3 regions of the Clostridium sp. 7_2_43FAA genome follow, and region 1 is predicted to be linked to each of the others. Evidence: a T-box and tRNA genes for the amino acid it is inferred to sense, from the RefSeq annotation. Region 1 holds a T-box; the other regions hold tRNA genes.
The links. A T-box is a leader RNA that pairs with one kind of tRNA and senses whether it is charged. The one in region 1 lies ahead of metG (methionine--tRNA ligase), so its partner is inferred to be a tRNA-Met.
Positions count from the first base shown of each region.

Region 1 (11,363 bases):
GCTAAGATAGATGATAATACAAAAGAAAAGTTAAAAAATGAAGGCTTTGAAATATATGAATATGATGAAATAGAAGAACATGTAAAATTAATAGAGGATAGAACTATAATAGATCCAAATAAATTAAATGCTAAGATATACTCATGTTTGAGTAGTGATGTAAAAGTAATAAATGAGATGAATATTACTACAAAATTAAAAGCTATAAAAAATGAAGTTGAAATAGCAAATACAGAAAAATCTCAGGTTAGAGATGGCGTTGCTATGGTTAAATTTATAAAGTGGTTAAAAGATAATCTAGGAAAAGAAAAAATAACTGAAATATCAGCAAGTAAAAAGTTAACTGAATTTAGATCTAAGGGTGAAAATTATAAGGGAGATAGTTTTGGAACTATAGCAGGATATAAAGAACATGCAGCCATGATGCATTATTCAGCAACAGAAGCAACTGACTATGAGATAAAACAAGAAGGCATGTTTCTTGTAGATTCTGGTGGACAATATCTTGATGGAACAACGGATATAACAAGGACTTTTATTTTGGGTAATATTACTGAAGAGGAAAAGCAAGATTTTACTCTTGTATTAAAGGGGCACATAGCTTTATCAACAGCAAAATTCTTAAATGGTACTACAGGAGTTAATTTAGATATATTAGCTAGAAGGCCTTTATGGAATTATGGAATAGATTATAAATGTGGAACTGGTCATGGTGTTGGATATTTCCTAAATGTTCATGAAGGACCACAAGGAATAAGACCAGAGGGAAATTTAACAGTATTAAAGCCAGGGATGATAATAACTAATGAGCCAGGTGTATATAAGGAAGGAAAGCATGGTATAAGAATAGAAAATACTCTTTTAGTTGTAAAAGACATAAATTCGGAAGAGTTTGGGGAGTTTTATAAATTCAAGACAATATCATATTGTCCAATAGACTTAAATGGAGTAGTTGTAGAAATGCTTACAAATGAAGAAAGAGATTGGTTAAATAACTATCATAAGATTGTATTTGAAAAGTTAAGTCCTTATTTGAATGATGAAGAAATAGAATTTTTAAAGGTTCAAACAAGAGAAATATAGTTGCTAAATGGACATAGTTAAGTTTATCTAAGCCTATCTTGAAGGAAAGGATAGGTAAACTTAATATGTCCATTTACATTACTAATAAGTTACTCTTTAGGTGGTAAAATAAATTTATTAACAAGTAAAGCTATTAAAATTCCAAAAAGAGTTTCTATTATTCTATTAGTTGCATAATAGAATGGGTCTGTAAAAGCATGAATAGTAGTTACGCCAAGAAATGCAATACAAGACACATTAATTGCACCAGGCTTTTTTAGTAAGTTACAAGAATAGATAACTACTATTATACCTATAGATATAGCTATATAAATTAATATTTTACTTAGAGCTATAGAGTGGATATTAAATTTAAAATATCTGCAAATAATTAAAAATAATAATCCTATAATTGCTCCGACTATTGTCCCAAGCCCTCTATTTATAGCCATTTTAACTGAACTTGCAACTGTATCTTGAACACAGATAACAGCAGTTAAACATGCAAAGAATGGCTCGTTAGGAAATAGTAATAAGCATAGAAATACTGAAACGGCGGTTTTTATAGTCCTAAGTCCAACCTTAGGAATTGTAAGATTCATATTATTTTCTCCCTTAATCTTTTGTAAGTAAATTTATTTTTATTTATTATTTGTATTTTCTAATTTTTCATTTGTTTTTTGCTTTTTATTTTTGGGTGGATGAACATATTTGTTAATAATTATAGCAACTATTATTCCAAATGCTGTTTCTACAGTTCTTCTAATAGAATATATTAATGGGTTATCATAACTTTGAGAAATAAGTATACCAATTAATACTATAGAAGCAATAGAACATGCAGCAGGTTTTTTAATTAAATTACAAATATAAATTATTAAAGACACTCCAATAGCAGTTATTATTGTTGAAAATGATGTTAAGTTTAATTTATTTATTGTAAAAAGTAATATAACGCCTAATATACCACCAAGTAAAGTTCCTATCAATCTATTAAGGCCAATTTTAACTGAGTTTTCTACTGTGTCTTGAACACAGATCACAGCTGCTATTGCAGCAAAAAGAGAATTTGGCCAAAATATAAGGCAAATTAAAACAGAAAGGGCTGTTTTAATATTTCTAGAGCCTATATGAGGTAATTCAAAGTTTTCCACAGCATCAACTCCAATCTTTTTTATAATATTATAGCATATAAGTTATATAAGATTAGCATATAAAAGTAACTTAAGGTTATAAGTCTATATAAAAATTTAAGTACTACTAGATTAGCAATTATATTTATAATACGTAGTTACTAAGTGAAAATAAATAGTAACTACATATTATAAATATATATTGCAGATATAGTTATTGTTATTATAAAATATAAATATTACAAATATGTTTAATAAGGATTGATTATATGAGTTTTTGGGTTTACTTATTGATAGTAGAAATAATTCCGATAGGTATGTTTATCTTCGGAGGACTATATGAAACTAGTTCAACTAAATATCCAGATACAAAAATAGGATATAAACATAAGTATTCATTAAATGATAAATATTCATGGGAGTATTCAAATAAATTAGCAGGTAAAATTTATGGATCTGTAGGAACGGGATTATTTATAATTAATGCTATAGTATTATTTATAATTGGTGAAAATACTTTTACATTTATATTGCTGTTTAGTTTATTTATGGTTTTATTATCAAGATTAATGATTGATAAGTTAATAAAGAAAAAGTTTGATAAATAATCATATACTAAAAATAATTGACAGTATTTTTAATATAGAATATCATAATAATAAATGAAAAGTGCGATGAAAAGAAGAGTAGTAAAGAAAGAATGTCCTAAAGAGAGCTAGGTAAGGTGAAAGCTAGCGGCAAGAATCTTTATGAAGATGGCCTTGGAGCATATTTCTTGAGCTATTCAGTTAGAGGAATACGGGAGCAACCGTTATATTGCAGGGTGATTAAATTCACCTAGTGAGATATTTATTGTGAAATAAGTATGAATTAGAGTGGTAACACGTATAATACGTCTCTATATAGGTCTTAATATACCTATATAGAGATTTTTTTATTATAAAGAAGATAACAATGTTAGGGAGGAGAAATGGTATGTGTAAAAAGACATATTATATAACTACACCAATTTATTATCCATCAACTAAACTTCATATTGGAAACACTTATACAACTGTAGCAGCAGATGCTCTTGCAAGATATAAGAGATTAACTGGATATGATGTAATGTTTTTGACTGGAACAGATGAACATGGTCAAAAGATACAAAGGATAGCAGAAGAAAAGGGAATAACACCAAAAGAGCACGTAGACGAAATAGTATCAGGAATAAAAGATTTATGGAAGATGATGAATATTAGCTATGATAAGTTTATCAGAACAACTGATGATTATCATATAAAAGCTGTTCAAGATATATTTAAAAAATTATATGACAAGGGAGATATTTATAAATCATCATATGAAGGTTTATATTGTACTCCATGTGAATCTTTCTGGACAGAAACTCAATTAGTTAATGGAAATTGTCCTGATTGTGGTAGACCAGTAGAAAAATCAAAGGAAGAAGCTTACTTCTTTAAGATGAGTAATTATGCTGATAAGTTAATGGAGTATATTGAAACTCATCCAGATTTTATACAACCAGAATCAAGAAAAAATGAAATGGTTAATAATTTCTTAAAGCCAGGATTACAAGATCTTTGTGTTTCAAGAACTAGCTTTAACTGGGGAGTTCCTGTAACATTTGATGAAAACCATGTTGTATATGTTTGGATAGATGCACTTTCAAACTATATAACTGCTTTAGGATATGGTAGTGATAACAAAGATTTATACGATAAATATTGGCCTGCTGATGTACATTTAATTGGTAAGGATATTTTAAGATTCCATACTATTTATTGGCCAATTATGTTAATGGCATTAGATTTACCATTGCCAAAGCAAGTATTCGGTCATGGATGGTTACTTGTTGATGGGGGAAAGATGTCTAAATCTAAAGGTAATGTAGTTGATCCAGTAACATTAGTTGAAAACTTTGGTGTTGATGCAGTTAGATATTATCTATTAAGAGAAATACCGTTTGGATCAGATGGATTATTTAATAATGAGATATTTATAAAGAAGATAAATTCAGACTTATGTAATGACTTGGGAAACTTATTATCAAGAACTGTAGCTATGATTGAAAAATATTTTGATGGAGTAATCCCAAACAATAATATAAAAGAAGCTATAGATGATGAATTAATAAGCTTAGCATTAGAAACTCCAAAGAAAGTTAATAAGGCTATAGATGACTTAAGAATTCCAGAAGCATTAGAAAATATATTTGAATTAATAGGTAGAGCAAACAAGTATATAGATGAAACAACTCCTTGGATATTAGCTAAGGACGAAGATAAGAAAGAAAGACTTGGAACAGTTTTATATAACTTAATAGAAAGCTTAAGATTCTCATCAGTTTTATTATCTGCATTCTTACCAGATACAAGTAAGAAAATTAATGAGCAAATAAATGCAAGCAATATTACATTTGAATCATTAAATGATTTTAATGGAACAATAGTTGGAACTAAGGTTCAAAAAGGTGAAGCTTTATTCCCAAGAATAGACGTAGATAAAAAAATAGCAGAGTTAGAAGCATTAAGAGAAGCACAATTAGCAGCTAATAAAAAGGAAGAAAAGAGAGAAATAACTCCAATTAAAGAAGAAATAACTATAGAAGACTTCGAGAAAATAGACTTAAGAGTAGTAAAAGTATTAGAATGTGAGCCTATAAAGAAAGCTAAAAAGTTATTAAAACTAAAAGTAGATTTAAATGGAGAAGAAAGACAGGTAGTTTCAGGAATAGCACAATACTACAAACCAGAAGACTTAGTTGGAAAATATGTGGTATTAGTAGCTAATTTAAAACCTGTAACATTAAGAGGCGAATTATCACAAGGTATGATATTAGCAGCATCAACAGATGATGATAGCTTATTAAAAGTAGTAAATCCAGGAGAACTACCAACAGGAAGCGTAGTAAGATAGTTAAGAAGTGAAATAATGAAAAGTTAAAAAGTTAAGGATATAATTCAATTACAATTGAATTATTAAAAGTTTATATAAAAACTCAGCTTTTAGCTGAGTTTTCTCCTTAATCTTTCACTTTTTCACTCATTCACTTTTCTAATTTTTATAAGGGGGTTTTTTATGAATATAATAGTAGGAAACGCATGGCCATATGCAAATGGACCATTACATTTAGGAAGAATAGCAGTATTGCTCCCAGGAGATATAATTGCTAGGTATCATAGACTTATGGGAGATGAAGTTGTATTTTTATCAGGAACAGATTGTCATGGTACGCCAGTAACTATGAAAGCAAAAGAAGAGGGAATAACTCCATTAGAGGCAACTATTAAATATCATGATGAGTTTAAGAGATGTTTTGATAGTCTAGGATTTTCCTTTGATGTTTTTGAGAAGACTCACTCTGATTATCATGAAGAAAAGGTTAAGAAATTTATCCTTGAATTATATAATAATGGGTATATATATGAAAAGGAAATAGAACAAACATATTGTGAAAATTGCCATGAATTTTTATCTGATAGGTATATAGAAGGAAAATGTCCACATTGCGGGGAAATAGTCTCAGGTGACCAATGTGAAAGCTGCTTGGAGATAATAGATTCAGAGGAACTTTTAGATAAAAGATGTAAGCTTTGTGGTAATGAAACAATATTAAAAGAAACAAAACATTTATTTTTTTCACTTTCAAGTTTTGAAAATGATGTTAGAAGACTTTTAATTAGGCAAAAGGGTTGGAGAGAAAATGCTCAAAAAATAGTAAAGAGATATTTAGATGAAGGATTAAGAGACAGGGCTGTGACAAGAGATTTTAATTGGGGAGTAGATGTTCCTTTAGAAGGATATGATGATAAAAAAATATTTGTTTGGATTGAAGCGGTAATGGGATATTTAACAGCTAGTATGAAGTGTTTAGAAGAAAGAAACGAAGATTGGAAAGAATATTGGCAGGGGGAAGACTCAAGAGTTTATTTTGTTCATGGTAAAGATAATATACCATTCCATACTGTAATATTTCCAGCTATATTAGCAGGTATTGGAATAAAGAATCCTAATTTGAGAGTTATATCAAGCGAATATATGAAGTTAGAAGGGAAAAATTTCTCGTCAGTTAAAAATTGGGCTATATGGGGTGACTATATAGTTGATAATTATGATGTTGATGAGTTTAGATATTATTTAGCGCTGAATTCTCCAGAAGTAAAGGATACTGATTTTACTTGGAGAGATTTTATAAATGTAGTAAATAGGGATTTAGTTAATTCATTAAGTAATTTTATTAATAAAACAATTGATTTTATAAATAAAAATTATGATTCTAAGATACCTAATGGAATTATATCAAATGATTTTAAAAATGAAATATTAAATCTATATTTTGATGTAGGAGATAATATAGAAGAAGGTAAGTTTAAAAATGCAATTTTAGATATTATGTCTTATGTCAAAAAAATGAATAAATATCTTGAAGATGAATTATTAAAGATAAAATTACAAAAGAGTAATAAGGAAATTAAAAATAAGATTTATGAGTGCGTTCAAGTAATTGCAAATTTATCTAACTTATTAGAACCATTTATGCCAGATACTTGCAAGAAGATAAGAAACTCTTTAGATTTAGAAGAGCCCATATGGAGCTATATAGAAAAGAAGAGTGAAGAAGTTTTATCATTAGAAATATTATTTAAAAAGCTTGATAAGAAAAGAGCCTTTGAAGAAGTTAAGAGGTTAAAGGAAGAAAGAAATTAATGATTTAAATGGAAAAACCCTAGATTAAATCACTTTGGGGAATAATTTAATCTAGGGACCATTAGATGGTTTTAGGGGTAAATAATAATGCTTTAACTACTTTACAGTTATTATAATACATTAATAATATGACAATAGTGTGACAAAAAAATAAATAAACTATGAATGCTTTATAAAGATCTTCTTATAATAAATAGATAAATTTAAAAATAAGGATAACTTTACATACTATTTAATATTTACAATTTTATCTATTAGTTGTATAGTAATTTTGTTAACAAAATATTAACTTTATATTAACAATTGAAATTATTTAAATTATAAGGAGAATAATTTATGGACAAGTTTGCTATTTTAACAGGTTTAATAGGTGGACTAGGTTTATTCTTATATGGCATGAAGCTTATGGGAGATGGTCTAGAAAATGCTGCAGGTGAAGGCCTAAAATCAATACTAGAAAAGTTAACGAGCAATAAGTACATAGGAGTTTTAGTGGGTGCATTGGTTACTGCAATAATACAGAGCTCAAGTGCAACAACGGTTATGGTTGTAAGCTTTGTAAATGCAGGATTAATGAACTTATTTCAAGCAACAGGAGTAATAATGGGAGCTAATATAGGTACAACTATTACAGCTCAAATGGTATCTTTTGATTTAGATGCAATTGCACCATTATTTATAGGCGCAGGTGCTATAATAATGCTTATAGCCAAGAAGAAAAGAGTTAGAGATATAGCAAGTATAGCTTTAGGATTTGGTATTTTATTTATGGGGATGGGCGTAATGTCAGATGCCATGAAACCAATAGCGGAGGCGAGTTGGTTTAAAGAATTTGTAATGGTAGTTGCAGATAATAGTATTTTAGGCTTAATAGCTGGTCTTGGTATGACAGCTGTTGTACAAAGCTCATCAGCGACAACTGGTATTTTGGTTGCTCTTGCAACAACTGGTGCAATAGATATGCGTTTAGCATTTCCTGTAATATTAGGTTGTAATATAGGAACTTGCGTAACAGCAATATTAGCGTCATTAGGAGCAAATAGAACTGCAAAGAAAGCTGCATTGATACACTTACTATTTAATTCAATAGGAGCATTAATTTTCTTACCATTTATAAATCCATTTATAAGATTAGTAGAATCAACTGATCCAACAAGTGTAGCAAGACAAGTTGCTAATGCTCATACTATATTTAATATTACAGTTACTGTATTATTATTACCGTTATCAGCATATTTAGTTAAAATAGTTAACAAGATTCTTCCAGGTGATACTGAAATAGAAAAAGAAGGAGCTATATATTTAGATAAGAATTTATTAGAAACTCCTATAGTAGCAAATGGACAAGTACTTAAAGAAACAATAAGAATGGCTACTAAAGCAAAAGAAAACTTAGAGTTAGCTATGAAGGCATTTACTGAAAATAGTACTGAATCAGCTGAAAAGGTATATAAAAATGAAAAAATAATAAATGCATTAGAAAAGGATATAACTGATTACTTAGTTGAACTTTCACAACTTGATTTACCAGAAGAAGACATAAAATTATTTAGTTCAACATATCATGTAATTAATGATATAGAGAGAATTGGGGATCATGCGGAGAATATAGCAGATCTAGCTGTAGAAAAAATGAATAAGAATATTCATCTTGGAGATAAAGCTAAAGAAGAATTATCACTAATATTTGATAAAACTGTTAAGGCTATTGAAGTTGCTATTAGTAGTTATAATAGTAAAAATCCAACAGCTCCAATGGAAATAGAGCAAATAGAAAATGAAATAGATAAGCTAGAAAAGAAATTTAGAGAAAATAATATAAAGAGATTAAATGAAAAATCATGTTCTGCAGCATCAAGTGTTATATTCTTAGATTTAATAAGTAATCTAGAGAGAATAGGTGACCATGCCAACAACATCGGAAATGCAGGGAAAAAACATAGTGTATAACAGTATATAAATAACATAAAGGAGTCTGCTTAGTTTTTTAGCAGACTCCTTTTTTGCCTACGGATAATATATATAAATAAAGATAAAATGTGTATTCTATCGTTTTTTGTAATATAATAATATTTATAATAATTTCAGAATTAATTGGAGGAATGGATATGGAAAATAAATATGTAATATTTGATACACATGCTCATTATGATGATGAAGCTTTTGATGAAGATAGAGAAAGTGTATTTAAACAAATTAAGGAAAATGGAGTTATAGGTATACTAAATTGTGCTTCTAGTTATGAAAGTATATCAAAAGCTAATAAATTGACTCTTGAAAATGATTTTATTTATGGAGCTTTAGGTATACATCCAGAAAATGCAAATGAATTTAATGACGATGTAGAAAAAGAAATTTTAGATTTAGTTGAGAAGAATAAAAAGATAATCGCTATTGGAGAAATTGGATTAGATTATTATTGGGACGAAAATCCATCAAAGGATATACAAAAGAAAGTTTTCAGACAACAAATGAAACTTGCAGAGAAACTAAATCTTCCTGTAGTAATACATGATAGAGAGGCACATGGAGACACTTTAGAAATTATTAAAGAATTTCCTAATGTAAAGGGAATAGTTCACTGCTTTTCAGGTAGTACCGAATTTGCTATGGAATGTATAAAACATGGATACTATATTGGAATAACAGGGGTAGTTACATTTAAAAATGCAAAAAAAATAGTAGAGGTGGTTAAGCATGTCCCACTAGAAAAATTACTAGTTGAGACAGATTGTCCATATATGGCCCCTGTACCAAATAGAGGAAAGAGGAACAAATCGGACTATATAGCTTATATAATAGAACAAATTGCTATAATAAAGGAATTGAACCCAAAAGAAGTTAATTTGGCTGTAAATGATAATTTTAAGAGGTTGATTGGAAATAATTTATAAAGTACAATAAAAAAGTAATAACTTCAAAAAAATTACAAATTCATTATTTTGTTAACATACACGGAAAAGTCATATAAAGAACGTATCTACTTTTTGTAAAAGGCTGCAAAATTGCTATTATTTATAATTTATATTTTAAGTATGCATATGATGCATTTATACGCAGTTTCATTAATGCAGGAGGTCTTAATTTGACAAAAGCGTTTAATTCAATTATAATGCAAAAGACGCTCTTGCCAAAGGAGGTAAAGTAGATGGTAGAAAAATGGAAAGAATACATGAAAAATAATTTTTCTAACGGTCCAAAGGCAAAAATACTGATGGGTGTAGCAGTATTTGCTATTATATTATCAGTGACGTTCATAAATATGAGAAAGACAGTAACAATGGAAATAGACGGTAAAGAAGAAACGTTTGTCACATATAAAGGGACTGTTAAAGATGTGTTGGATACAAACGGGGTAGAAGTTAACCCTAAAGACAAAGTTCAACCAGCTTTAAATAGTAAGGTATCTGAAGGAGATACAATTTCTATTAAGAGAGCTGTTTCAGTAGAACTTACTGTAGGAGATAAACAAGTAAAAATTGACACTGCAGAAGATACTATTGAGGAAATGCTAGAAGTAGAAGAAGAACTTAAGAATCAAGGCATTGAATTTAATGAAGGTTTAGACGAGATAACTCCTGCATTAAATACGAAAATTACATCGAATTTAAAAATTAACCTTGTTAAGGTTGAGGTGAAAAAAGAGTTAGCCAAGGAGGCTATTGATTTTGATGTAGTAGTTGAAACAGATGCAAACCTTGATAGTGGACTAGAAGAAGTTAGACAAGATGGAGCTTCAGGAGAAAAGGAAGTCACTTATGAAATAGTTTACAAAAATGGTGAAGAATTTTCTAGAGCTGTTAAAAGCTCCAAGGTAGTAGCAGAACCAGTTAATAAAGTAGTTGCACAAGGAACAAGAAAAACCTTTGCAAGTAGAGATGGTCAGCTATTAAATTATAAGAGCGTAATATATTGTGAGTCTACTGCATATAGTGGTGGTGGAGTTACAGCAACAGGGACTGTACCTGTTAGAGATCCAAATGGTATAAGTACTATAGCTGTTGATCCAAGAGTTATTCCTTTAGGAAGTCTAGTTTATGTAGAGGGATATGGAAGAGCTGTAGCTGCAGATACTGGTGGTGCTATAAAAGGAAATATCATAGATGTATATGTAAATTCTGAAGCAGAAGCATATAATAACTGGGGGAGAAAATATAACGTTCCTGTTTATATTTTAGCTTATCCAGGGGAATGGTAAAATAAGAGGGTGCTCTAAAGTTAGGGCATCCTTTTATTTTCTAATTAATTTGACATAATAAGAATATAAGGATAAATTATTACTTAGATGTAATAAATAAAGGATTTTTTTATTAACGGAAAGGAAGTTAATATTTTGATTAAAGAGGTTATTGTTGTTGAAGGTAGAGATGATATAACTGCTGTTAAGCAAGCTGTTGATGCTGAAGTTATAGCAGTTGGTGGATTTGGAATAAATGCTAGGGTTATAGAAAGAATAAA
Region 1 covers NZ_JH815223.1:174,720-186,082, forward strand. The annotation lists gene CSBG_RS17110 (aminopeptidase P family protein) at 1-1,083, shown strand, start outside; gene CSBG_RS17115 (aromatic acid exporter family protein) at 1,173-1,664, opposite strand; gene CSBG_RS17120 (aromatic acid exporter family protein) at 1,704-2,216, opposite strand; gene CSBG_RS17125 (SdpI family protein) at 2,465-2,803, shown strand; T-box leader at 2,861-3,098, shown strand; gene metG (methionine--tRNA ligase) at 3,171-5,114, shown strand; gene metG (methionine--tRNA ligase) at 5,277-6,905, shown strand; gene CSBG_RS17140 (Na/Pi cotransporter family protein) at 7,242-8,855, shown strand; gene CSBG_RS17145 (TatD family hydrolase) at 9,014-9,799, shown strand; gene CSBG_RS17150 (3D domain-containing protein) at 10,054-11,103, shown strand; gene rnmV (ribonuclease M5) at 11,239-11,363, shown strand, end outside.

Region 2 (11,363 bases), on a different contig from region 1:
AGTAACTTTAAACTTGATGCGGATGGAAGTTCTATATTAACACTCATTCTATCTGCATATTTTCCAGCTTCTTTTATTAAGGCTTCATCAGCACCAGGAATAGCTTTTAAATGAATATATCCATTAAATTTTTCTTCAATTCTTAATTTTTTTACAACATTTAATAATAATTCCATTGTGTAATTTGGAGTTTTAAATATTGCTGAACTTAAAAATAATCCCTCAATATAATTTCTCTTATAAAAGTTAATCGTAAGGGATACAATTTCATCAGGAGTAAACATAGCTCTAGGAACGTCCTTTGTAGATGCATTTACACAATACTTACAATTATATATACAGTAATTAGTTAAAAGTATTTTTAAAAGAGAAATACATCTTCCATCAGCAGTAAAGCTATGGCAAATTCCACTATTTTCAGCATTGCCTATACCATTATTTAAATTTTTTCTTTTTGAACCAGAAGAAGAGCAAGATACATCGTATTTTGCAGCTGCAGAAAGAATATTAAGCTTTTCATCTATATTCATAAATATCACCCTTCTTAAAAGTATTTAAAAACATTATACCGAACAAATGTTCTTATTTCAATATGTAATAAAAATTTATTTAAATACCAAAAAGTAATTATATTTTTAAGTTAAATGTTAAAGCCCTATAACAACATATATAATTTAATGGTTTATGAATAAGTAAAGATGAAATGGGATAATATAGAAAATGATAAAGTTAACGGAGGGATCAATATGTTTACTATTATGGCAATAAAAATAGAACCTAGAGTATCTATTGCACCAACAGTTCAAGAAATATTAACAAAGTATGGATGTATAATTCAAACTAGATTAGGATTACATGAGGCAAGTAAAACTTCTTGTGCAAACTCAGGTATTATAATATTAAATTTAATTCATGATGAAAAAGAAGAAATAAATAAATTAAAAGAAGAATTAAATGAATTACATGGAGTAACGGCAAAATTAATTGAAATATAGTTCTCCCTAAAAGTATTAGCTGCACCTTAGTAGTTAATACTTTTTTGTTAAAATATAAAAATAAGAGTATTAATATGATTGTAATATAGTATACATTACTACTTGGATATTTTTAACTTGCAATTACTAAAATTACATTTATAATTATTATTGCAAAATAGTAATTATTTAAAATGAAAGGAAGAAATATAAATGAGAAAATCTATAAAAATTTCTGCATTAATATGCAGTATGATTTTTGTTTTTGCTTTATTTGCAGGATGTCAAAAAAGTAATAGAAAAACTATAAATGTATTAAATTACGGAGAAAATATAGCAGAAGGTATAATAGAAGAATTTGAAGAAAAATATAACGTAAAAGTTAATTATAAGACTTTTGATGATATGGAAACAATGTATATAGAAGTAGCTTCAGGAAAAACAAACTGGGATGCTGTTTTAGTAGCAGATTACATGGCTGACAGAATGATACAAGAAGGATTACTTCAAAAAATTGATAAAGAAAATATTCAAAACTTAAAGGAAATGAATGAAAGTGATATGGGACAACCTTATGATCTTAATAATGATTATACAGTGCCATATATGAATGGAACAATTGGAATAATATATAATAAAGATTTAGTTAGTGAAAAAGTAGATAGCTGGGACATAATGTGGAATGAAAAATATAAAAAACAAATATTTGTTTTAGATGCTCAAAGAGATGCTATAGGAATGGCTCTTAAAAAGCTTGGTTATTCATTAAACACAACAAATGAGAAAGAACTTGAGGAAGCTAAAAATTTATTAATAGAACAAAAGCCGTTAGTATTAAAATATGGTGCTGATGAAGTTAAAGATTTAATGACTTCAGGAGAAGCTTCAATTGCAATGATATGGTCAGGAGAAGGTTTAACTTTAGCTGATGAAAATGAAAATTTAGAATATGTAATTCCAAAAGAAGGAGCAAATTACTGGCTAGATTCATGGGCAATTCCAGCAAATGCAAATGATAAGGAAACTGCCGAAAAATTTATAAACTTTGTAAGTGGCAAAGATAACGCATATAAAATAGCTGAAGAAATAGGATATACTACTCCAAATAAATTAGCTATGGAAGAACAACCAGAAGAAGTTAAAAATAATGAAGGTGCATATATGCCTAAAGAAATTATGGAAAAGTGCGAAGTTTATAAATATTTACCACAAGAAAAGTTAAGACTATATGAAGATGTTTGGAGTGCAGTTAAAGCTGCAAATTAATTAGATTTTTGTATTCTACAAATTAAATTTAATTATAGCAATAAAAATGTAAAATTAAAAAAGTGTTCTTAAAAAAATATTAATATTGTATTAAGTCAATGGAATAAAGTTTATAGTAATAGTATAATATTAGTAACATCCATTAAAGTTATAGGAGTTGAGTATATTATGGATAAAATTATAGATTTTAATGAGCTAAAAAATAAAGTGAATGATAAAGATATAGATAAATTTGAATCATATATATATTCATTATATTATGATATGTCTTCTGGAAAATTAAATATGTCAGACTTCACAAAAAATATGATGGAGTATATGGAAGAAAATAATATATCACAAGATAAGTTTCTAAAAATGCAAACTAAGTTAATGGAGAGATATGGATTTGATGCTTCAGCTATAGAAGAACAAATAAAGTCACTAGGACTTAACAATATGATTCCAGGTTCAGGAGATATTGAAAAAGTAAGAAAAACAATGAGTTTTCAAGAAAAATATAAGGATAGGATTAAAGTAACAACTGTTAATAATTATTTTATAAAAAATGATAAAAATAATGTAGGAATATTAACAGAAGGAGAAAATGTTATTTTAAAAAGTTCAGGTAAAATTGATCTAAATGATTTAGAATTAAATGATTTTTTATGCTCTTATAAAAAGGTTATTGATGATAATACATTAAAAATTTCTATTTGCGAAGACGTAAAAGATTATGAATACTAAAATTGTTAAAAAAAATCTATTTATTTTGTAGAATTATAGTTTATAATAAATAAGGTGTGATTATGATCATACCTTATTTTTGTGCAATATATTAATTGAAAATGAATAAGTAAAAATTATTAATTTTAAAATAGACTTAATAACCAGGAGGATAATTAATGAGCGTTTTAACAGTTAAAGATATGAGTCATGGCTTTGGAGATAGAGCTATTTTTGAAGATGTATCCTTTAGATTATTAAAGGGGGAGCACGTTGGTTTAATTGGAGCTAATGGTGAAGGAAAATCAACATTTATGAATATAGTTACAGATAAACTTATGCCTGATGAAGGAAAGGTTATTTGGTCAAATAACGTTAGAGTTGGATATATGGATCAACATGCAGCTTTAGTGAAAGGACAAAGCATAAGAGATGCTCTAAGAGATGCATTTAAATACTTATTTGATTTAGAAACAGAAATGAATTCTCTTTATGAAAAAATGGGAGACTGTACTCCAGAAGAACTAGAAAAGATGCTTGAAAGAACAGCAGTAATTCAAGATTTACTAGATCATAATGGATTTTACATAATAGATGCAAAAGTAGAGGAAGTAGCAAAAGGTCTTGGACTTTTAGATTTAGGTTTAGATAAAGATGTTGATGATTTATCAGGTGGACAAAGAACAAAAATCTTACTTGGAAAATTATTACTTCAAAATCCAGATATATTACTTTTAGATGAGCCTACAAACTATCTAGATGAAGAGCATATAGAATGGTTAAAGAGATATTTAAATAACTATGAAAATGCTTTTATACTAATTTCTCATGATATACCATTTTTAAATTCAGTAGTTAACTTAATTTATCATGTTGAAGAAAGAAAATTAACAAGATATGTTGGTGACTATTATGAGTTTAAGAGACTATATGATGAAAATAAAAAGAGATTAGAAGCAGCATATGAAAAGCAACAAAAAGAAATAGCTAGACTAGAAGATTTCGTTGCAAGAAATAAAGCAAATGTTGCTACTGCTAATATGGCTAAATCAAGACAAAAGAAACTTGATAAAATGGAAGTAATAGAACTTTCAAAAGAAAAACCAAAACCAGAATTCAACTTTAAAGTAGCAAGAACATCAGGAAAAATTATATTTGAAACTAAAGATTTAGTAATAGGTTACGATTCATCTCTTACAAAGCCATTAAATCTTTATATGGAAAGAGGACAAAAAATAGCTTTAGTAGGAGCAAATGGACTTGGTAAATCTACATTATTAAAAAGCTTGCTTGGAAAAGTTCAACCTTTAAGTGGAGAAGTTCACTTAGGTGATTATCAACATATAGGTTACTTTGAACAAGAAGATAGAAGTGGAAATACAAACACATGTATAGAAGAAGTGTGGCAAGAGTTCCCAAGTAAAACACAATATGAAATAAGAGCTGCTCTTGCTAAGTGTGGTTTAACAACAAAACAATTAGAATCAAAGATAATGGTATTATCAGGTGGAGAAGCTGCAAAGGTTAGATTATGTAAAATATTAAATACAGAAACTAATATATTAATCCTTGACGAGCCTACAAACCACTTAGATGTAGATGCAAAAGATGAATTAAAAAGGGCACTAAAAGAATATAAAGGCTCAATTTTACTTGTATCACATGAACCTGAGTTTTATAGAGATGTTGTAACTGAGATATGGAATTGTGAGGATTGGACACTTAAGATAATTTAATTACAACCTAATAGATAATTAATACAAATGGCTTAGATACTAGTTTTAGGTATTTAAGTCATTTGTATTCTTATCTTTGTAAATGATTTCGAAATTAAAATAAGCTTTAGTTTATTGACTTCTGGTTTTTGTCTATTTGTTCTGCGGTTTTTTTTTTGATTATCGTGTTGACTATGATAAAATAAAAGAGTATAAGTTTATAGTGAGTATTTACAAACTTGTTGACTGTACAACTAGATTATTATTTGGAATTTATTAATTTAAGTTCTCTTTAAAGCATACAAATGTTATGACCATCTTTTCATTAACATCTGTATGCCTAGTATTTATGTTGAGGATATGTAATTTAATCTAAATCAGTTTGTTATTAAAGAAGACTAGTAAGTTGTTTAGATAACCCTAGTCTTCTTTGCCTAGCAAATTACTTTGGGAGGTGATTATTTTGATTCATGATAAGAAAATAATTAAACCTAAAGAGATACCTAGTAATCATGTTATAGATGCTAGACATTGTTCTTTAGTTCAAAGGCATAAAGAGAAAGCTAAGAAGGATTTATATGTTATGTTGTTTATAGGACTAGTTCTACTATTGCCTATTTTTCTAAAGTTTTTTCCTCATGCAATTTATTCTACAATAACTTTTAATTCAAGTATTGATTTTGTTATGTTGCCAGTTATATCTTTATTTCTATTGTGGTTAATTTTTAATTTTGTAATCCAGTTTCCATTCAGAATGAAAAAGGTTGAGAACTTTAATCCTTTTGATGAAGATTATAAATGTTGTTATGGTGTTGTTGAGGAAGTATGGAGTGAATATAGAAATCGTAAGAGTACCAAATACTATGCTAGTGTTTCCGTGTATGATACCGATTTATTTATTAAAAGTATGAGTATAGATATGGGGGATTATTATAGACTTAGAAGTGGTAGTCGTTGTATCCTAGTAAGTTATGATAATAGAAGTACTTATCTGATACCTATATTTTAGTTCTTAAACAATCCTAGTAGGCAAATAACCTAGAACATAGTATGTTTGTACTCTAAGTTATCCTTGCTCATTTATTTACCTAGTAGCAAAATTTAATAGTTATATAATAGTGTAAAATTATAAAAAGGATACAAAAATTATTTCTTACTTTAGAAGATATGGAATATATTTTTAATGGGACAATACATTGGTTTTAGAGGAATAATATTGTTAATATATCTAGAAAATAGGGTATATCTGACAAATTTAAAATTCTATAGTAAAATAAATGTATAATAGGAAAATTTAAGTGATTTATTTGAAAAGGAAGTTATACTATGGAAAAAAATATAAAAATGAGATACCCGAGATATTTTAAAGAATTTAAGTGTATAGGTGGAAACTGCGAAGATAGCTGTTGTATTGGTTGGGATATAGATATAGATAAGGTTACTTTTAAACAATATTATAAAATTCAAAATAAAGAAATGAAAAGAATGTTTCAAAAAAATGTTCATAACAATGATTTTTGTACAAGTTGTGATGTAGATTATGGAAAAGTAAAGTTAAAAGCTGATAAAAGGTGTTCTTTTCTAGATGAAGAAAATTATTGTATTATTTATTCTAAAATTGGAGAAGAATATCTTTCAAATGTTTGTACATCTTTTCCTAGAATAATTAATAAAATAGATGGTTATTATGAAATATCCCTTGATGTAGCCTGTCCTGAAGCTGCAAGAATTATTTTATTAAAGGAAGAGGGAATTAAGTTTAAAGAAAGTGAAGAAAACTTAGGTAAACATATAGTATCAAGTGAGATTGATACTAAATCTAAAAAATATAATAAGTCACCAATAAAGTATTTTAAAGAAATTAGGGATCTTAGTATTAAAATAATACAAAACAGAAAATTAAATTTAAGTAAAAGGCTTTATATATTAGGTGATTTTATATATGCATTAGAGGGCGAGATTAAAGATAATCATAGTAATGTATCTAAATTTATCAAAAAATATGATATAAATTTAGTTAATGATAATTATGAAGAAAATAAATTAAATTATCTTATTCAAATTGATTTTTTTAAAAAAATGTTAGAGTTTTTAAATGTATCTAAAAATGTGGATAGCTTTTCTTTTAAAGAATATACAAAGCAAATTATATCTGGATTTAAGTTTGATGAAAATGCTGAAATAAGTGAATATTCAGAAGTATACATAAAAACATTTGAAGATTATAATGAAAATTTCATTAATAATAATAGCTATATTTTTGAAAATTATTTAGTAAATTTCATATATAATAATATTTTTCCATTTTCTGAATCTGAATCATTATTTGATGGATATATTATGCTTTTAACAAGATACTCATTTATTAGGTTTTATTTGGTTGGGAAATATATATACAATAAACAGGAGTCTAAAGAAAGCATGGTTGAATTTATCCAAGCCTTCTCTAAAACTATAGAACATCATAAAAGCTATTTAATTGATTCATTAGAGTATATAAAAGAAAATGAATTTGATAATATGGAATTTGCTAAAATACTTTTATAATAAAATAATCGGTAGTACTTTTTTAATTGAATTTGAGTTTAATAAAATAGTGATTTTATAGTTTAAAGTTATAATTTAATTGGGGTTTTATGGAATGAACGTACCTCAAATAAGATTAATAGACTAAGTTACTTGGTTAAGATTGTTTTTTGAATCAAACTAATATTAATTGCTAAATCTATGGTGTAGAAGTTACAGCTTTATTTATTTGTGAGCAAATTATGAAACATAAACGGGTAGATTACATAATAGAACTATTAAATAATAAAAAATAAGATGTTTATAAAAAATTTGATATATAATAAATAAGAAAAGCCTAGTGTTTCATAACTAGGCTTTTTTTCAATACTTATTTGATTACTTTATTTTCTAAGTTACTACATCTATATTTTATACAACAAAAAAATCTTACAGTAAGAGTAAGATTTTGGTTGCGGGAGCAGGACTTGAACCTACGACCTTTGGGTTATGAGCCCAACGAGCTACCAACTGCTCCATCCCGCGATATTAAGTTTATATATTTGCTTGGCTAACTTATGTTATTAGTATATGCTTAATAAAACTTAATGTCAAAGGAAGATAACATCATATTGTGGCATATGATGATAAGAGGTGGCTTAGCATTCCAGATAATATCAAATGCTAAGGAATAAGAAAATATTAATTTAAGGTTTAATATATCTAAGAATGGTATTATGTAGAGAAGGTATAGCTTAAATAATTTTATTAGAATTTGATAATACTGATACTTCAAAAGGAAATTTATTATTAAGCTAGAGTAAATGAGTTATATGGATAGGTAGTCCTAAAATTGAAAGTTTAAATAGGACAAAATTACCTTTTTATTCATTTATAAATATTGTTATAATAAATGTTAAATAAAAGATGTAGATATAGTTTATATATAGTATGGAGAAGAGATATGGAACAATATAAGATTTTAGGTGTAGATGAAAATGCATCAATGGAAGAAATAAAAATAGCATATGAAAATAAAGTAAATAAATTAAAAGAAGAAATTAGGGATGAAAGAAGAGCAAAAGCTTTTATAAAGGTATTTGATAAAGCTTATGAGGAAATAAAGCTGGAAAGAGAAAAAAATAAATATAAAGAAAATCTAGTTAATGATTATGATAAAAACAGTCTAAATGATATTTCTCAAAGTAATTTTAAGAGAGACAGTTGGGATGATTATAATAATTTTCACTATGATGATGAAAAAGAAGAAACTAAGAAGAAAAGTAAAAGATCATCTCCTAATAATTCATCAGTGAAGAAGCAAAAAAGTGATAAAAAGAAACCTTCAAAAGATAGAAATAATGAAAGTAATAAAGAAAACACTAAAAGAGATAATGCTAAAAAAGTTGTAAATAGGCAAAAAGGCGAAGCATATACAGTAACTAAAGTAATTCAAATATTGATAAAAATAATAGCATTGCCTGTAATAGCTATATTATCCATAATAATATTTTTATGTAAGGTAATAAATTTAATTTCTTGGATTGCAACTAAAATCATAATAATAGGAGCGATAGCAGTTGCATCTATACATGGGTATCAAGTTTATATAGGACAACCTATGTATTATGAGATATTTGCATTATGTGCTGTGGCATTTGTAGCTTCTTTATTTTTACCAAGTATATTAAAGATAATTCCATCAATATTAGGTAAAATAAATGATAAATTAAAAGATTTTGTTTTTTAATATAAAGTTTAATTTAGTATAAATTTAATTTGAAAATGTATTTATTACCATAAGAAATATGTTGACATATTTAAAAGAATCAATATATAATTGTTTCAAGAAAACTAGTCCTTTAAATTTAGTCCAGAGAGACTAATAAGGTCGGATATAATACGGCAGAGATAAATTAGATAATATAGATTTGATTTATATATCTAATTTTAAGTGTTAACGACCTTTCTAAATAATAGAGAGGTCGTTTTTTATTAAATATAAGTACTGGTTTTCCTTAAATAAAAATTTAGGGGGATACAAATGGAACAAAAGATAGTATTAGAAGAAGTTATTAATGAAAATCATGATTATGAGTTAGATCATGTGCACAAAAAAGATAAAAAAGGATTCTTTTCAATGTTTGTGGTTATGCTTGGATTTACATTCTTTTCAGCAAGTATGCTTACAGGTGGAAATTTAGGGACAGGCTTACCATTGAAAGATTTTTTTATAGCAGTACTTATAGGAAATTTAATACTTGCATGTTATACAGGATTATTGGCATATATAGGAGCAGATACAGGACTTTCAATGCACTTGCTAGCTAGGTATTCTTTTGGTGAAAAAGGATCATATTTAGCATCTTTTATAACTAGTATTACACAAATAGGTTGGTTTGGCGTTGGAATAGCAATGTTTGCAATACCAGTTGCAAATAGATTTAATGTAAATTTATACTTATTAGTTGGGATCACAGGAATATTAATGACAGCAACAGCTTACTTTGGAATGAAATCCCTAACTATTTTAAGTGCAATAGCAGTACCAGCAATAGCTATATTAGGTAGTACTTCAGCAGTAATGGCCGCGAATTCAGCAGGTGGAGTTCAAGGATTAATGAATATAGAGCCAAGTAGTAAAATGGCGCTAGTAACAGCAGTAACATTATGTGTGGGATCATTTATAAGTGGAGGAACAGCTACACCAGATTTTGCAAGATTCTCAAAAAATAAAAAAGTAGCAGTATCAACAACTGTAATAGCATTCTTTATAGGAAATTCATTAATGTTCTTATTTGGAGCAATAGGGGCAATGGTCACAGGTAACTCAGATATAGCAGATGTAATGTTCTCACAAGGTTTAATTATACCAGCTATACTAGTTTTAGGATTAAATATATGGACAACTAATGATAATGCAATATATACAGCAGGACTTGGGCTTTCAAATATAACTAAATTACCTAAAAAGAAGCTAGTAATTATTAGTGGTTTAATAGGAACAGTAGGAGCAGTGTGGTTAAATAATAACTTTACAGCATTCTTAACTTTCTTAAATTCAATGTTACCTCCAGTAGGTGGGATAATAATAGCTGATTACTTCTTTGTAAAGAAAAGAAAGTATGATAATATTAAAGAAGTAAAATTCCAAGATATAAACTGGGTAGCTATAGTAGCATTCTTAGCAGGATTTATAGTTGCTAATGTTGTACAAGTAGGAGTTATAGCATTAAATGCAATAATAACAACAATGTTAGTTTATGTAATAGGAACAAAAATAACTAATAAATAAGGTGATGATAATATGTTAATTAAAAAAGTAAGGCTTTTAGATAGAGAAGGATTATTTGATATAAGAATAGTAGATGGAAAATTTACAGAAATAGATGAAAATCTACAAGTATTAGAAAATGAAGAAGTGATAGAAGGAAATGGGGCCCTAGCTTCAGCTCCTTTTATAGAGCCACACATTCACTTAGATACTACTCTTACAGCAGGAGAGCCAGAGTGGAATAAAAGTGGAACTCTTTTTGAAGGAATTGAAAGATGGTCTCAAAGAAAAGAATTTTTAACTAAAGAAGATGTTAAAGAGAGAGCTAAAAAAGCTATAGAATGGCAAGTAGCTAATGGAATTCAATTTATAAGAACACATGTTGATGTTACTGATGATAGCTTAATTGCATTAAAGGCAATGGTAGAAGTAAGGGAAGAAGTTAAAGATTATGTTACATTACAAATAGTAGCTTTTCCACAAGAAGGAATACTTTCATATCCAAATGGATTAGAATTAGTAGAAGAAGCTTTAAGATTAGGAGCAGATGTAATTGGAGCTATACCTCACTTTGAGTTTACAAGAGAATATGGAGTAGAATCTATTAATAAAATTTTTGAATTAGCTAAAAAATACGATGTATTAGTAGATGTTCATTGTGATGAAATAGATGATGAACAATCAAGATTTTTAGAAGTTGTTGCTACAAGGGCTTTAGAGACAGGCTTAAAGAATAAAGTAACAGCCAGTCACACTACAGCTATGGGATCATATAATAATGCATATACATATAAGTTATTTAGATTATTAAAGATGTCTGGAATAAACTTTGTTTCAAATCCCCTAGTAAACACTCATCTTCAAGGAAGGTTTGATACATATCCAAAGAGAAGAGGAATTACAAGAGTAAAGGAACTTAATGAA
Region 2 covers NZ_JH815222.1:905,449-916,811, forward strand. The annotation lists gene CSBG_RS05845 (putative DNA modification/repair radical SAM protein) at 1-530, opposite strand, end outside; gene CSBG_RS05850 (hypothetical protein) at 747-995, shown strand; gene CSBG_RS05855 (spermidine/putrescine ABC transporter substrate-binding protein) at 1,188-2,240, shown strand; gene CSBG_RS05860 (DUF3867 domain-containing protein) at 2,406-2,966, shown strand; gene CSBG_RS05865 (ABC-F family ATP-binding cassette domain-containing protein) at 3,125-4,681, shown strand; gene CSBG_RS05870 (hypothetical protein) at 5,124-5,669, shown strand; gene fliB (flagellin lysine-N-methylase) at 5,987-7,207, shown strand; tRNA gene CSBG_RS05880 (tRNA-Met) at 7,636-7,711, opposite strand; gene CSBG_RS05885 (hypothetical protein) at 8,130-8,915, shown strand; gene codB (cytosine permease) at 9,210-10,460, shown strand; gene CSBG_RS05895 (cytosine deaminase) at 10,473-11,363, shown strand, end outside.
Region 2: it encodes a tRNA-Met, which carries the amino acid that the T-box ahead of metG (methionine--tRNA ligase) is inferred to sense. The anticodon was not compared.

Region 3 (11,363 bases), on a different contig from region 1:
TAAGGCTAGAAACAAGAGTATTAGGATTTATATTTGCACCTATTTGATCCAAGAATAATTTACTTCTTTCCACAAGTTCCTTTTTATTTATTTTTCCTGTAAACTTATGAAATTTTTCATTTCCTAAAAATATATTTTCTGCAACTGTTAAATTATTTAAAACGCTCATTTCTTGATGGATAATAGTAACTCCATATTCTTCTGCTGATTTTATTCCTTTTATATGTGCCTCTACTCCATCTATAAATACCTTACCTTCATCCTTTTGATAAACTCCACTTAATATCTTCATTAGTGTAGACTTACCAGCTCCATTTTCGCCCATTAAAGCTGTAACTTCTCCTCCATAAGCTGTTATATCAACATTATCTAGGGCCTTAACCCCTGGGAATATCTTAGATACCCCCTCCATTCTTAGCATTGGTATTCTTTTACTCATATAAATACCCTCCTTAACTAAAATACAACTCCTGATTTTAAAATTATATTTGCATAAGGTGTTTGTTCACCTGTTCTAACTACTGCCATGCATTCCTTTAAGCTTCTTTTTAGCTCTTCATGAGATACAAATGTTATCTTCACATCGCCTATAATATCTTTTATTTCTTCAAAAAGCTTTGGACTTATATCTTCTGTTTCCTTAGCTAATATTACTTCTTCTATTTGTAGTTCTTCTAATGTTGCTTTTAAAGTTTGTATAAATGTTGGTATTCCGTTTATTAATGCTAAATCTATTCTTTCAGTTACACTCGGGATTGGTAATCCACAATCTCCTATTGCTAACATATCTGTGTGTCCCATTTTTGATATTACCGAACTTAAATTACTATTTAATAATGATGTTTTTCTCATTTGTATTACTCCTCTCCATAAACCTCTTCCACTTCTTTTAAATATGGTATTGAAGGTTGTGCTCCTTTTCTTTGAACTGCTATTGATGAAACCTTATTTCCAAATGTCACTGCTTTTATAAGATTTTCTTTATTAAGGCTTTTAACATCTAATTTTGAACTTAATCCTCCTATAAAGCTATCTCCAGCAGCTGTTGTATCAATTGCATTTACTTTAAATGCAGGAACTACTTCACTAAAATCTTCTCCTATTACTGCTGCTCCTCTTGATCCTAAAGTTATAATTACAAATTTAACTCCTTTATTTAAGAAAACTTCTGCTGCTTTTTTTGCATCTTCTAAATTTTCTACTTTTATACCAGTTAAAACTTCTGCTTCTGTTTCATTTGGAACTATAATATCTGTTACCTTTAAAAGCTCTTCATCTATTTTTTTAGCTGGTGCAGGATTTAATATTGTTACTTTTCCAAACTCCTTAGCTTTTTTAAATGCTTTTAAAGTAATTTCTTCTGGTGTTTCAAATTGAGATATCAATATATCACTTTCTTTTAATGCCTTTTCTGATTTATCAATTTCTCCTTCATTTATTGTCATATTTGATCCTGGAACAACTATTATTGAATTATTTCCATTTTCATTTACCATTATAATTGCCATTCCAGTTGCTTCTTTTTCATCTTCATATATAAAACTTACATCTATATTATCTTCTTTTAATTTATTTTTAAGTATTAAGCCATTATCATCTTTACCTATCTTAGATATCATTGTTACTTCTGAGCCACTTCTCTTAGCAGCTACTGCTTGATTTGCTCCCTTTCCACCTGATATCTTTTCAAAAGATTTTGATAAAATAGTTTCTCCTACTTGTGGTATATCCTTAACCTTTAAAACTAAATCCATATTCATGCTTCCAAGTACACATATCTTATTCATAAATCTCTCTCCTAACAATTATTTTTAGTAAATCGGTTTACTAAATCGGTTAACTATATAATAAACTATCTGTAAACGTTTTTCAAGTAGTTTTTTAAAAAATATTCTAAAAATTTTCACATATTCTCCTTTACTTTCTGTTATAATAATGATATACTTAATTTGCTAATTAAAATTAGTAACTTAATATCGCGGGATGGAGCAGTTGGCAGCTCGTCGGGCTCATAACCCGAAGGTCGTAGGTTCAAGTCCTGCTCCCGCAACCAAAAAAGCTTTGGATTTTTCCAAAGCTTTTTCATTATTTCTAATCATTTTTTATCTTACAAATGAATACTCAACTTTTGCTAATCTATTTAACTTATCTGCATTTATATTCTCTATTTCATCTAATAAGTACTCTTTTAACCATATTTTTTTTTCAGGTTCTAAGTTCTTTTGTACAGCTGTTTTTTCACTTACTGCTATAGTCATAATAGCAACTAAGACGGCTCTAAATATTTGCTCATTGTTGCTTGCAGATGCAACCCCTACAGAAATTAATCCACATAATATTACTTCAATACCAAGTATATTATTAAACCGCTCTTGATCACCTTCTAAATAAAATTCACTAAAGCCATCGGTTAAATAATAATCCTCATATTGAACAACTACTATGATGTTATATCTTTTCGAAAAACTTCTTAAGCTCACTCTAACCTCTATATTTTCTTTTACCTTTGATAAAGTAAAGTCATTGCTCTTTAATTTATCATCACTTTGGATTAATACTTTAAATTCCTCTAACTTTCCCTTAACAACATTTATATTGTATCTATTTATGAATCTTAATGCTATTTCCTTTCTAAAAAAAGAAAAATTAACTCCAGTTATATCTAAAACTATAGGAATACCTTTTCGTCTTGCTACTCTAATTGATTTTTCCATTGTCTCTACTATTGCTCCATTTAAATCTTCTAAATTAATTAATAGACAATCACATTTAGAAGTTACATCTGGTGCTTCTTCAGTAGAATTAGCAACTATAGGGTTACCATTATAGCATAAAATTCCTTGTGCTAAATCCTTTGCTGAAACTGAATTAGAGATACAGTGTATAAGAGGGTGCTTTTTTTTCTGCAAGCTCAAGCTCTCGTCTAATGCCCTTATACCAATTTGCATTTTGTATCCTCTCTTACATCCTGAACTTAAATTATAATGATGTTTCTATTATATATATTACATCTATATATTTTATTCGACTGTATTTTCATATGTTACATATTTATTTTTCTATATATTAATAGTTTAATCACATATTTTGTTATATAATTGAAATTAATAAAATTTGTAATTCAAAGGAGAAATTTATGAGTTGGATAGAAGAAATAAAAAGATATACACCTTATACTAAGCAAGAAGAATCAGATAAAGAAGCAATTTTATATGCAATAGATAGTTTTAATAATCTTTTAACTAGGGAAAACCCTCTTGCTCATATCACTAGTTCTGGTTATATAGTGAATAAAGATAAAACTAAAGTCCTTATGATTTATCATAACATATATAACTCTTGGTCTTGGACTGGTGGACACGCTGATGGGGATGAAGATTTACTTTATGTAGCTATAAAAGAAGCTAAAGAAGAAACAGGTGTTAAAAATATCAAAGCATTAGATAATAAGATTTTTTCACTAGATGTTTTACCTGTTCCTGCGCATACAAAAAGAGGTAAAGAAATAGCTTCACACTTACATTTATCAATTGCTTATTTATTAGAAGCTGATGAAAATGATGAGCTTATTATAAAAGAGGATGAAAATAGCGGTGTTAAATGGATACCAATAGATGAAGTTGGAATTTATTCAACAGAGCTAGACATGATTAAACTTTACGAAAAATTCAATCACAAAATTAAACAATTCTATTAAATAGATTGTCTACATAATAGGGTTATGACCAAAACGTGATCCCCTTTCTGTCTTACAAAATTTACCAAACCTAATAACTTTATACTATTAAAATATGAAATGTATAGATGAAAAAATAAAAGAATTAAGGTTGTTTTGCTACGCAAAACTAAAAAATATAAATGCACCGCATTTTCTATTTAAAAATCCTTCGAGGATTTTTTCCTTAATTCTTTCACTCTTTCATTTTTTCATTCTTTCATTTCTCTATAGTTTTATAGTATTTCTGCTTTTGTTCATTAAGTCTATAATTTGATACATATTTCCTATTTCTCCAACTTTAAGTTCTTCCTTTAAGTTATAGAAATCAAGGCATGCTCCACAGCTTATTATGTTTACACCCTTTTCTCTCATAGAATTTAAGCTATCTAAAACGTCTGATCCAGAGCAAGTTAGCTTTACTCCACCATTTATAAACATTAAAATTTCTGGTAATACTTCTGCTTCTGCCAAAGTATTAATGTAAACTTTCATTAAAGTTTCCCCTAATCTATCATCACCATTACCAAGTAAATTTGATGAAACTAATATGGTTGGAGCAACTGTCTTATTAACAATTTCTTCTTGATATACTTCTTGATTTATTTTAGTAAATTCACCTTTTGATAATTGAATTGTATATAATCCATTTTCTTCTTCAAAACTACTATTTAGCTTTAACCCTTTAGCTAATCTTAATATATTGTTTTTAGCAACCTCATTATCTACTATTACTAAAGTTTCCTTTGAATCTTCTAAATCAAAATATTTTTTTGTTTTTATAACAGGCATAGGACATGCTAGCCCCTTACAATCTATAATATTCATACTGCCACCTCTTTATTTTATAATCTACTATACTTTGTTTTATATTATATTTTAATTATAGCTCAAACTATATATTATTAAAATTTTAAATCCTTATTATTACCTATATGTAATCATTAATAATACATAAACCTCCATGGCTATAGCTTGCTATATCGTTCTTAGTTAACTTTTCTCCAGCTAAAACTCTTGGTAATATTACATCAAAAGTAGTACCTTTAGAGAAGATTACTCCTCCTGGTAATCCTAATATTGGTATATTCCCTTTATAAGAAATTAAAAACATTGCACCTGGAAAAATAGGCGTTCCATAAGAAACAATTTCTGCTCCAATTTCTCTTATTGCTTTAGGAGTTAAGTCATCAGCATCAACTGACATTCCTCCAGTACAAAGAATCATTTCTGCACCATTTTCTAGCCAATAATTTATTGCTTCTTTTATTTCTTCTAAATTATCTTTTATTATTGTTTGTCCAACAATCTCACAACCATATGGATATACTCTTTTTTCTATAGCATCCTTAAATGCATCCTTTATTCTTCCATAATAAACTTCATTTCCAGTTGTAACTATTGCAACTTTTTTTGGTTTAATTGGAATAACATTTATTATCTTTTTACTTGTGACACTTTGAGCTTCAAATAACTTTTCTTTCTTAATTGCTAATGGAATAACCTTAGTTGCTGCAATTTTGTCTCCCTTTTTGACAACTGTATTATTTTTAATAGTTGATAAAATAATTTCATCTATAGAGTTTAGTTCAACTAGCAAATCTAAATCTATTTTAAGCAAGCCATCTATAGCAGCAAAAAACTCAATTTTTCCTTCCTTAACTTCTGAAAAAGTTAATCCATTACCTGCACATATATCCTTAAGAAATTCTGCTGCCTCATTTTCATGAACTAAATTTTCATCTTCATCCCATATATAAATATGATCTTTTCCTATTGATAAAAGCTCATCTATATCCTTTTCTTCAATTATATGTCCCTTTTTAAAGGCTACACCCTTAAATTCTCCTGGAACTATTTTAGTAATATCATGACATAAAGTACATCCTATAGCTTTTCTTACATCTATAACCTTCATATGTTCACCTCTTCTATCATATAACACAATCTTTTATTTTATTAATTACCATTTCTACTCCATATTCAATGGTTTCTAAAGCAAAATCTAATGATGAAATTAAATACTTAGGATTCTCAGGTAAATTAACTATTAATGTCTCTCCTCTAATACCAGAAACCCCTCTTGATAGCATTACATTTTTACTCCTTTGCAAATTATAATATCTTATTCCTTCTGCAATACCGCTTACTTCTTTCATAATTACATTTTTGGTTGCCTCTGGAACAATATCTGTAGGACGGCATGCAATTCCTCCCGTTGTCAGTATTAAATTCACTTTTAATTCATCACTCATATACTTCATTTCATTTTCTAAATCTACTTGATTACTTTTTAAAATCTTATATTTTAATATTTGATATCCTCTATTTTCTAAATATCTTTTTATTATTCTCCCTCTATAATCATCCTCTTCTTTATATCCTTTATCATTAACAGTTATTATTCCAGCTGTTATCATTAAATCAATACCTTCCTTGTATAATTCTTATACTTTAATTAGCAATTATTTTTATACACAATTATAATTAATAAAGGTTTTATATACCCTTTTTATATTTAATCATTAATAAAGCTTCTAGCACACCTCCTCCTATGTTTCTAGCTTTATCTGAAATTGTAGTATAATTATCTATTTCTTTAAGTCTTGGATCTATATCTCCTATTTTTAATCCTATTCGAACCATTGTGCCATCTTTTATAAGACCTCGAAGTAACCCATCTATAGGCGCCAATACTTTATGACCATCTATTAAGGCTAAAACTTCATCCTTTTTAACTATGTCACCTATAGATTTTAAATTTTTTATAATTCCATTTGCTTCACTATATATTACTCTTTCTTTTGAATATCCAGCTATTTCTCCTGGGACACCAGTATTAGGCATTGCATATCCATCAAATATCAATCTTCCTAAATTATGTCCTCTCATTGTTTCTATAACAACGTCAACATCAACACCTGCTTCAAAGCCTGGCCCTAGTGCTATTGTAATTGGTGCCATATTTTTATTTGTTCCTAAATTTTTTTTAGCTAATATAGCATCTACTACTGCAAATGGTTTAATTTTATTAATAAAATCTCCCTTAGCATCAACCACTATTGGAATATATTTATTTTTAAATGCATTATTTATATCATTCAAATTATATGCACGAATTGCTTTTATTCCTTCTACCGTAGCTTCTCCATTATATATAGCATCACTAAATGCCACATTTCTTCTAATTGCTGTTGGCTTTTCTATTTCTAAAACTAATACATTAAATCCACTTCTATATAACTTTTGTATTGTTCCAGATGCTATGTCTCCACCACCTCTTACTATTACAGTCCTTAAATCCATAGTTTTCACCATCTTTCTTATGATTTATATTAAAATAAATATATGATTTCAACTTTATCATTTTACTTAAGCAAATATAACTAATATTTACTATCATCTAATCTATAACCTATAAACCATTAATTAGATAATTTTGTTATAAATTTTATTTTTTAAGCTTCCATATATTATTTTATCTAATAGTTTGTCCTTTTCATTTCTTTTAATAATTTCTTTAATAAGTAACTTTAAATTATTTTCATCGATCTTTTCCATCTTATTTAGAAATAATATTCTTTTCCCCTTAGAGTATTTAAATAAACCCTCATTATTAAATATTACTTTTAGAAAATGATTTATATTTATAATTTCTCCTGGAAAACTATTAGTAAGGCTATTAAATTCACATACCCTATGTACATTATCATCATTTATTTCTAACCCTAATGATTCAACAGTCATAACTCCTATAGTTAAATTCGTTTCTTTACAAATTACTGGTTCAGTATCATTCCATCCCTTAATTGGTTTTCTTTTAGAGCCATCAGCTTCTAATAATATATATTTAAAATCCTTTGTTAACGTTTTTATAAAATTTTTTTCTATACCTATAAGTTTATTTTCTTTACTTATAGATTTTCCATATGCATATACTCCATTTTTCATATTAACTTTCATAGAATTGTATTCATTTTCACCAATAGCTAAATAATCAACTTCATCTTTTGTTGGGCTAAAAATTTTAGTTGTAGTTGAAACTAAAACCTTATTGTCAGTTTTAAGCTCATTGGCTAATAAATACATTAAAGTTGTTTTTCCACCACATCCAACTATAGATATTATAGAGTTATTTTTTATACCTATAATTTCCTTTAAACTCAATTAAATTTATCTCCCATTCTAATTAATTTTTATTTACATAATTTATTCTTCCAATATAATTATATAATAAATAGTATATCTGTTAAATATTTGAACATATTTTTATTAATTTTTAGATTTTATAGAGTTTTATCTATAAATGATATATAAATATGCCTTAATATTGATAATTTTCAATATATTACTTAAAATTTTTATAATAAAAATAAGTGAAGACTTTAATCTTCACTTATTTTTTATCTATATTACTGTGATTATGTTTTTATTAGTTCCCTTTTTAACGACCTTACCTATTATTTCTGCTTTTATTTTACTTCTGCTATTTATATTTTCTAATAACTCATCAGCTTTATTTTCTTCAACTGAAATTAATAATCCTCCTGATGTTTGTGGATCAAAAAGTGCAAGTTTCATTTGTTCAGAAATTTCAGGACTAAAATCTACCCATTCTTCAAAATATTTTTCATTAGAATATGCTCCACTAGGAAGACAATATTCTTTTATTAAATCTATTACTTTATTCATTATAGGTACTTTTTTACTATCTATTTCTATTTCAACTTCACTTCCATTTGCCATTTCATATGCATGTCCAATAAATCCAAAACCTGTAATATCAGTACAAGAATTAACCCCTACTTTTTGCATTTCTTCTGAAGCAATTTTATTAAGAGTTGACATTACATTTGCTGCTTCTTCAAATTCCTCATCTGTAATAAATTCTATCTTTAAAGCTGTAGTTAAAACTCCACACCCAATAGGCTTTGTTAATATAAGAACATCACCCTCTTTAGCTCCTGAATTCGTTATTACTTTCTTTGGATCTACTATTCCTGTAACTGAAACTCCATATTTTATTTCTTCATCTGTAATTGTGTGTCCACCAGCTATTGTTGCTCCTGCTTCTCTTATCTTATCAGCCCCACCTTTTAATATCTCTGCTAATATTTCTGGTCCTATAGTGGCTGAAAAACAAGCTAAATTCAATGCAGTTAATGGCTTTCCACCCATTGCATAAACATCACTTAAGGCATTCGTTGCAGCTATTTGTCCAAATGTATATGGATCATTTGCAACTGGAGTAAAAAAATCTACTGTTTGAACTAATGCCAAATCATCTGATATTTTATAAACACCAGCATCATCTGATTTATCAAATCCTACAATTAAATTTGGATCTCTATCTTCTGCTTTGGCTTCTATATGACTTAAAACCTTTGCTAATCCTTCTGGAGTAAACTTACCAGCACAGCCACATCTTGTTGATAATTGTGTAAGTTTTTTATTATTTAATTCCATATAAACACCTCTTATATATTCATCTATTTTATTCCATATAATTTACTTAATAATTAAATTATACCACTAAATTTTTATAAAAAAAGTAGACATGTATAAGTTTACTATTCTATCCTATTTATAATGTTTTAGAAACTTACATATGTCTACTTAAGTTATAAAGTTTAAAGAGTATATAATATTCCCTCTATCTTGCTTATTCTAATTTATTTAATTTTACATTTCCTTTGAATTTTCCTATTTTCCTCTTTCTTCTTCAGTTATATTTCTTATTGACTCTAATTCCGTACACTCAGTCTCGCAATTTCCTCCTCTATGCTCAAGTCCATTTCCAAAATTAAAAGTTAAGAACATAAGCTCTACATCTTCTTCTCTAAGTATTCTTAGTATTTCCATATTTATTTCTTCTTTTAACTTTTCATATAAAGTATAATTTAATTCATTTGTATAGAAATAAACAAAAACTCCAAATCCATAAGTAGATAATTCATTAAAACTTACAATAATTAAATCCTTATCTATTTTTTCATGACTTTTTAATAATTCCTCAATCCTATTAACACAATTTTTAATTTTTTCAACCTCAGTATCAAACTTAATAGTAAATTTAAAGTGTATTCTTCTTAACTTTCTTTGTGTCCAGTTTATAATATTTTCGTTTGCAAGCTTTGAATTTGGTACAGTTGCAACTGCCATAGAGAAAGTTCTTATTCTTGTACTTCTAAATGTTATGTCTTCAACTATCCCTTCAACTTGCGATGTTTGTATCCAGTCACCTATTGCAAAAGGCCTATCTAATACTATTATAACTCCACCAAATAAATTAGAAAAAGTATCTTGTGCCATTAGTGCAAAGGCCACACCACTAATTCCAAGACCAGTTATAAATCCTGTAAAACCAAATTCTCTAGCTATACAGCTTATTCCTATTACTATAATAACTAATCTTATTATTATAGATACAAAAGGAAATACTATTGTATTTCCACCATCATTTCTATGCATTCTAGTATATAAGAAAGAATTTTCTAGAGTTAAATTATAAAAGAAATAACAAATCACTATAACTATAAATATCTTTTTTAATCTATCACTTGTAACTGCATTAACATTTAACCCATCAAAGTCTATGATTTTTAACGATGCATAAAAAGAAAATAACATTATATATAACTTAATTGGTTTTTCCAACGCTCTTACTAGACTATCATCTGCAAAGGTTTTAGTTCTTTTTACTATCCTAATTATATAATCAAAAATCTTAGTTACTATATATTTATTTATACATAAGGCTAGAATTATAACTATCCCTGCAATGATATATTTACTTATACTTACTTTTAATAATTCTGCAAAAATATCTTCTATTTCTTTCATAGTTCCTCCTAAAAGGATTTCTATAAAATGTTAACTATAAATTTAAATAACATTTTCATTTTTTTATATCAAATATTATTTTTACCTATATTCTTTATTTTTATCCATTTTATGAACTTAATACTTCTTGTAGTACTTTATAAAATACATTGCTTTCTTTATCATAATACTTAATATATTTACAATAAGATGCATTAGCTTAACTAGTTATATTACTAAAAAATATAGTTTTTTCAACAATTTAAAAAGAGAAAGGAATTATCCTTTCTCTTTTCTCTTAGATTTATTTAATATAAATCTGTATATCCAGTCTGTGATTCTAAAAATTTATTATCTTAATTCAAAGGAATCACAATCTGTACATTCTACTTGAGTTGGATTTTTTTCATGTGTTCCAACTTGAATCATTGATAATGTACAATATTTTTCACTTGTATTGTTATACTTGCATTGTTCGACTGTACATTTTATGCTTGGGTTCTTATCCATTAAAATCACCACCTTACAAAGTTATTATTAGCTTTATAAATTATACTATTCATTAAATAAAACAATTTTAAGGTGATGAGTTTAATTTATTTTAGCAATTCTTAAAATTTCTTCTTAAATCTCTAAATTAAAAATTCTTTGCTATTTCTTTTGCTTCAGAAATTTCATCTGTAACAATCTTTTCTACATCAATTCCAATTACATCTAAGTTTTCAGCAGCAACACTCTTAATATCCTTAACACCAAAGAATGTTAAAATAGCTCTTAAATATCTTTCTCCCATTTCAAGTTCCTTAGTTATTGGATTTGAATAATC
Region 3 covers NZ_JH815222.1:2,516,008-2,527,370, forward strand. The annotation lists gene CSBG_RS13285 (sugar ABC transporter ATP-binding protein) at 1-439, opposite strand, end outside; gene rbsD (D-ribose pyranase) at 457-852, opposite strand; gene rbsK (ribokinase) at 858-1,787, opposite strand; tRNA gene CSBG_RS13300 (tRNA-Met) at 1,978-2,053, shown strand; gene CSBG_RS13305 (hydroxyethylthiazole kinase) at 2,103-2,948, opposite strand; gene CSBG_RS13310 (NUDIX hydrolase) at 3,137-3,697, shown strand; gene yedF (sulfurtransferase-like selenium metabolism protein YedF) at 3,944-4,543, opposite strand; gene CSBG_RS13320 (molybdopterin-binding protein) at 4,647-5,633, opposite strand; gene CSBG_RS13325 (molybdopterin-binding protein) at 5,650-6,135, opposite strand; gene yqeB (selenium-dependent molybdenum cofactor biosynthesis protein YqeB) at 6,215-7,021, opposite strand; gene yqeC (selenium cofactor biosynthesis protein YqeC) at 7,145-7,882, opposite strand; gene selD (selenide, water dikinase SelD) at 8,123-9,181, opposite strand; gene CSBG_RS13345 (mechanosensitive ion channel family protein) at 9,419-10,558, opposite strand; gene CSBG_RS18095 (DUF1540 domain-containing protein) at 10,889-11,047, opposite strand; gene CSBG_RS13350 (NAD(P)H-dependent oxidoreductase) at 11,175-11,363, opposite strand, start outside.
Region 3: it encodes a tRNA-Met, which carries the amino acid that the T-box ahead of metG (methionine--tRNA ligase) is inferred to sense. The anticodon was not compared.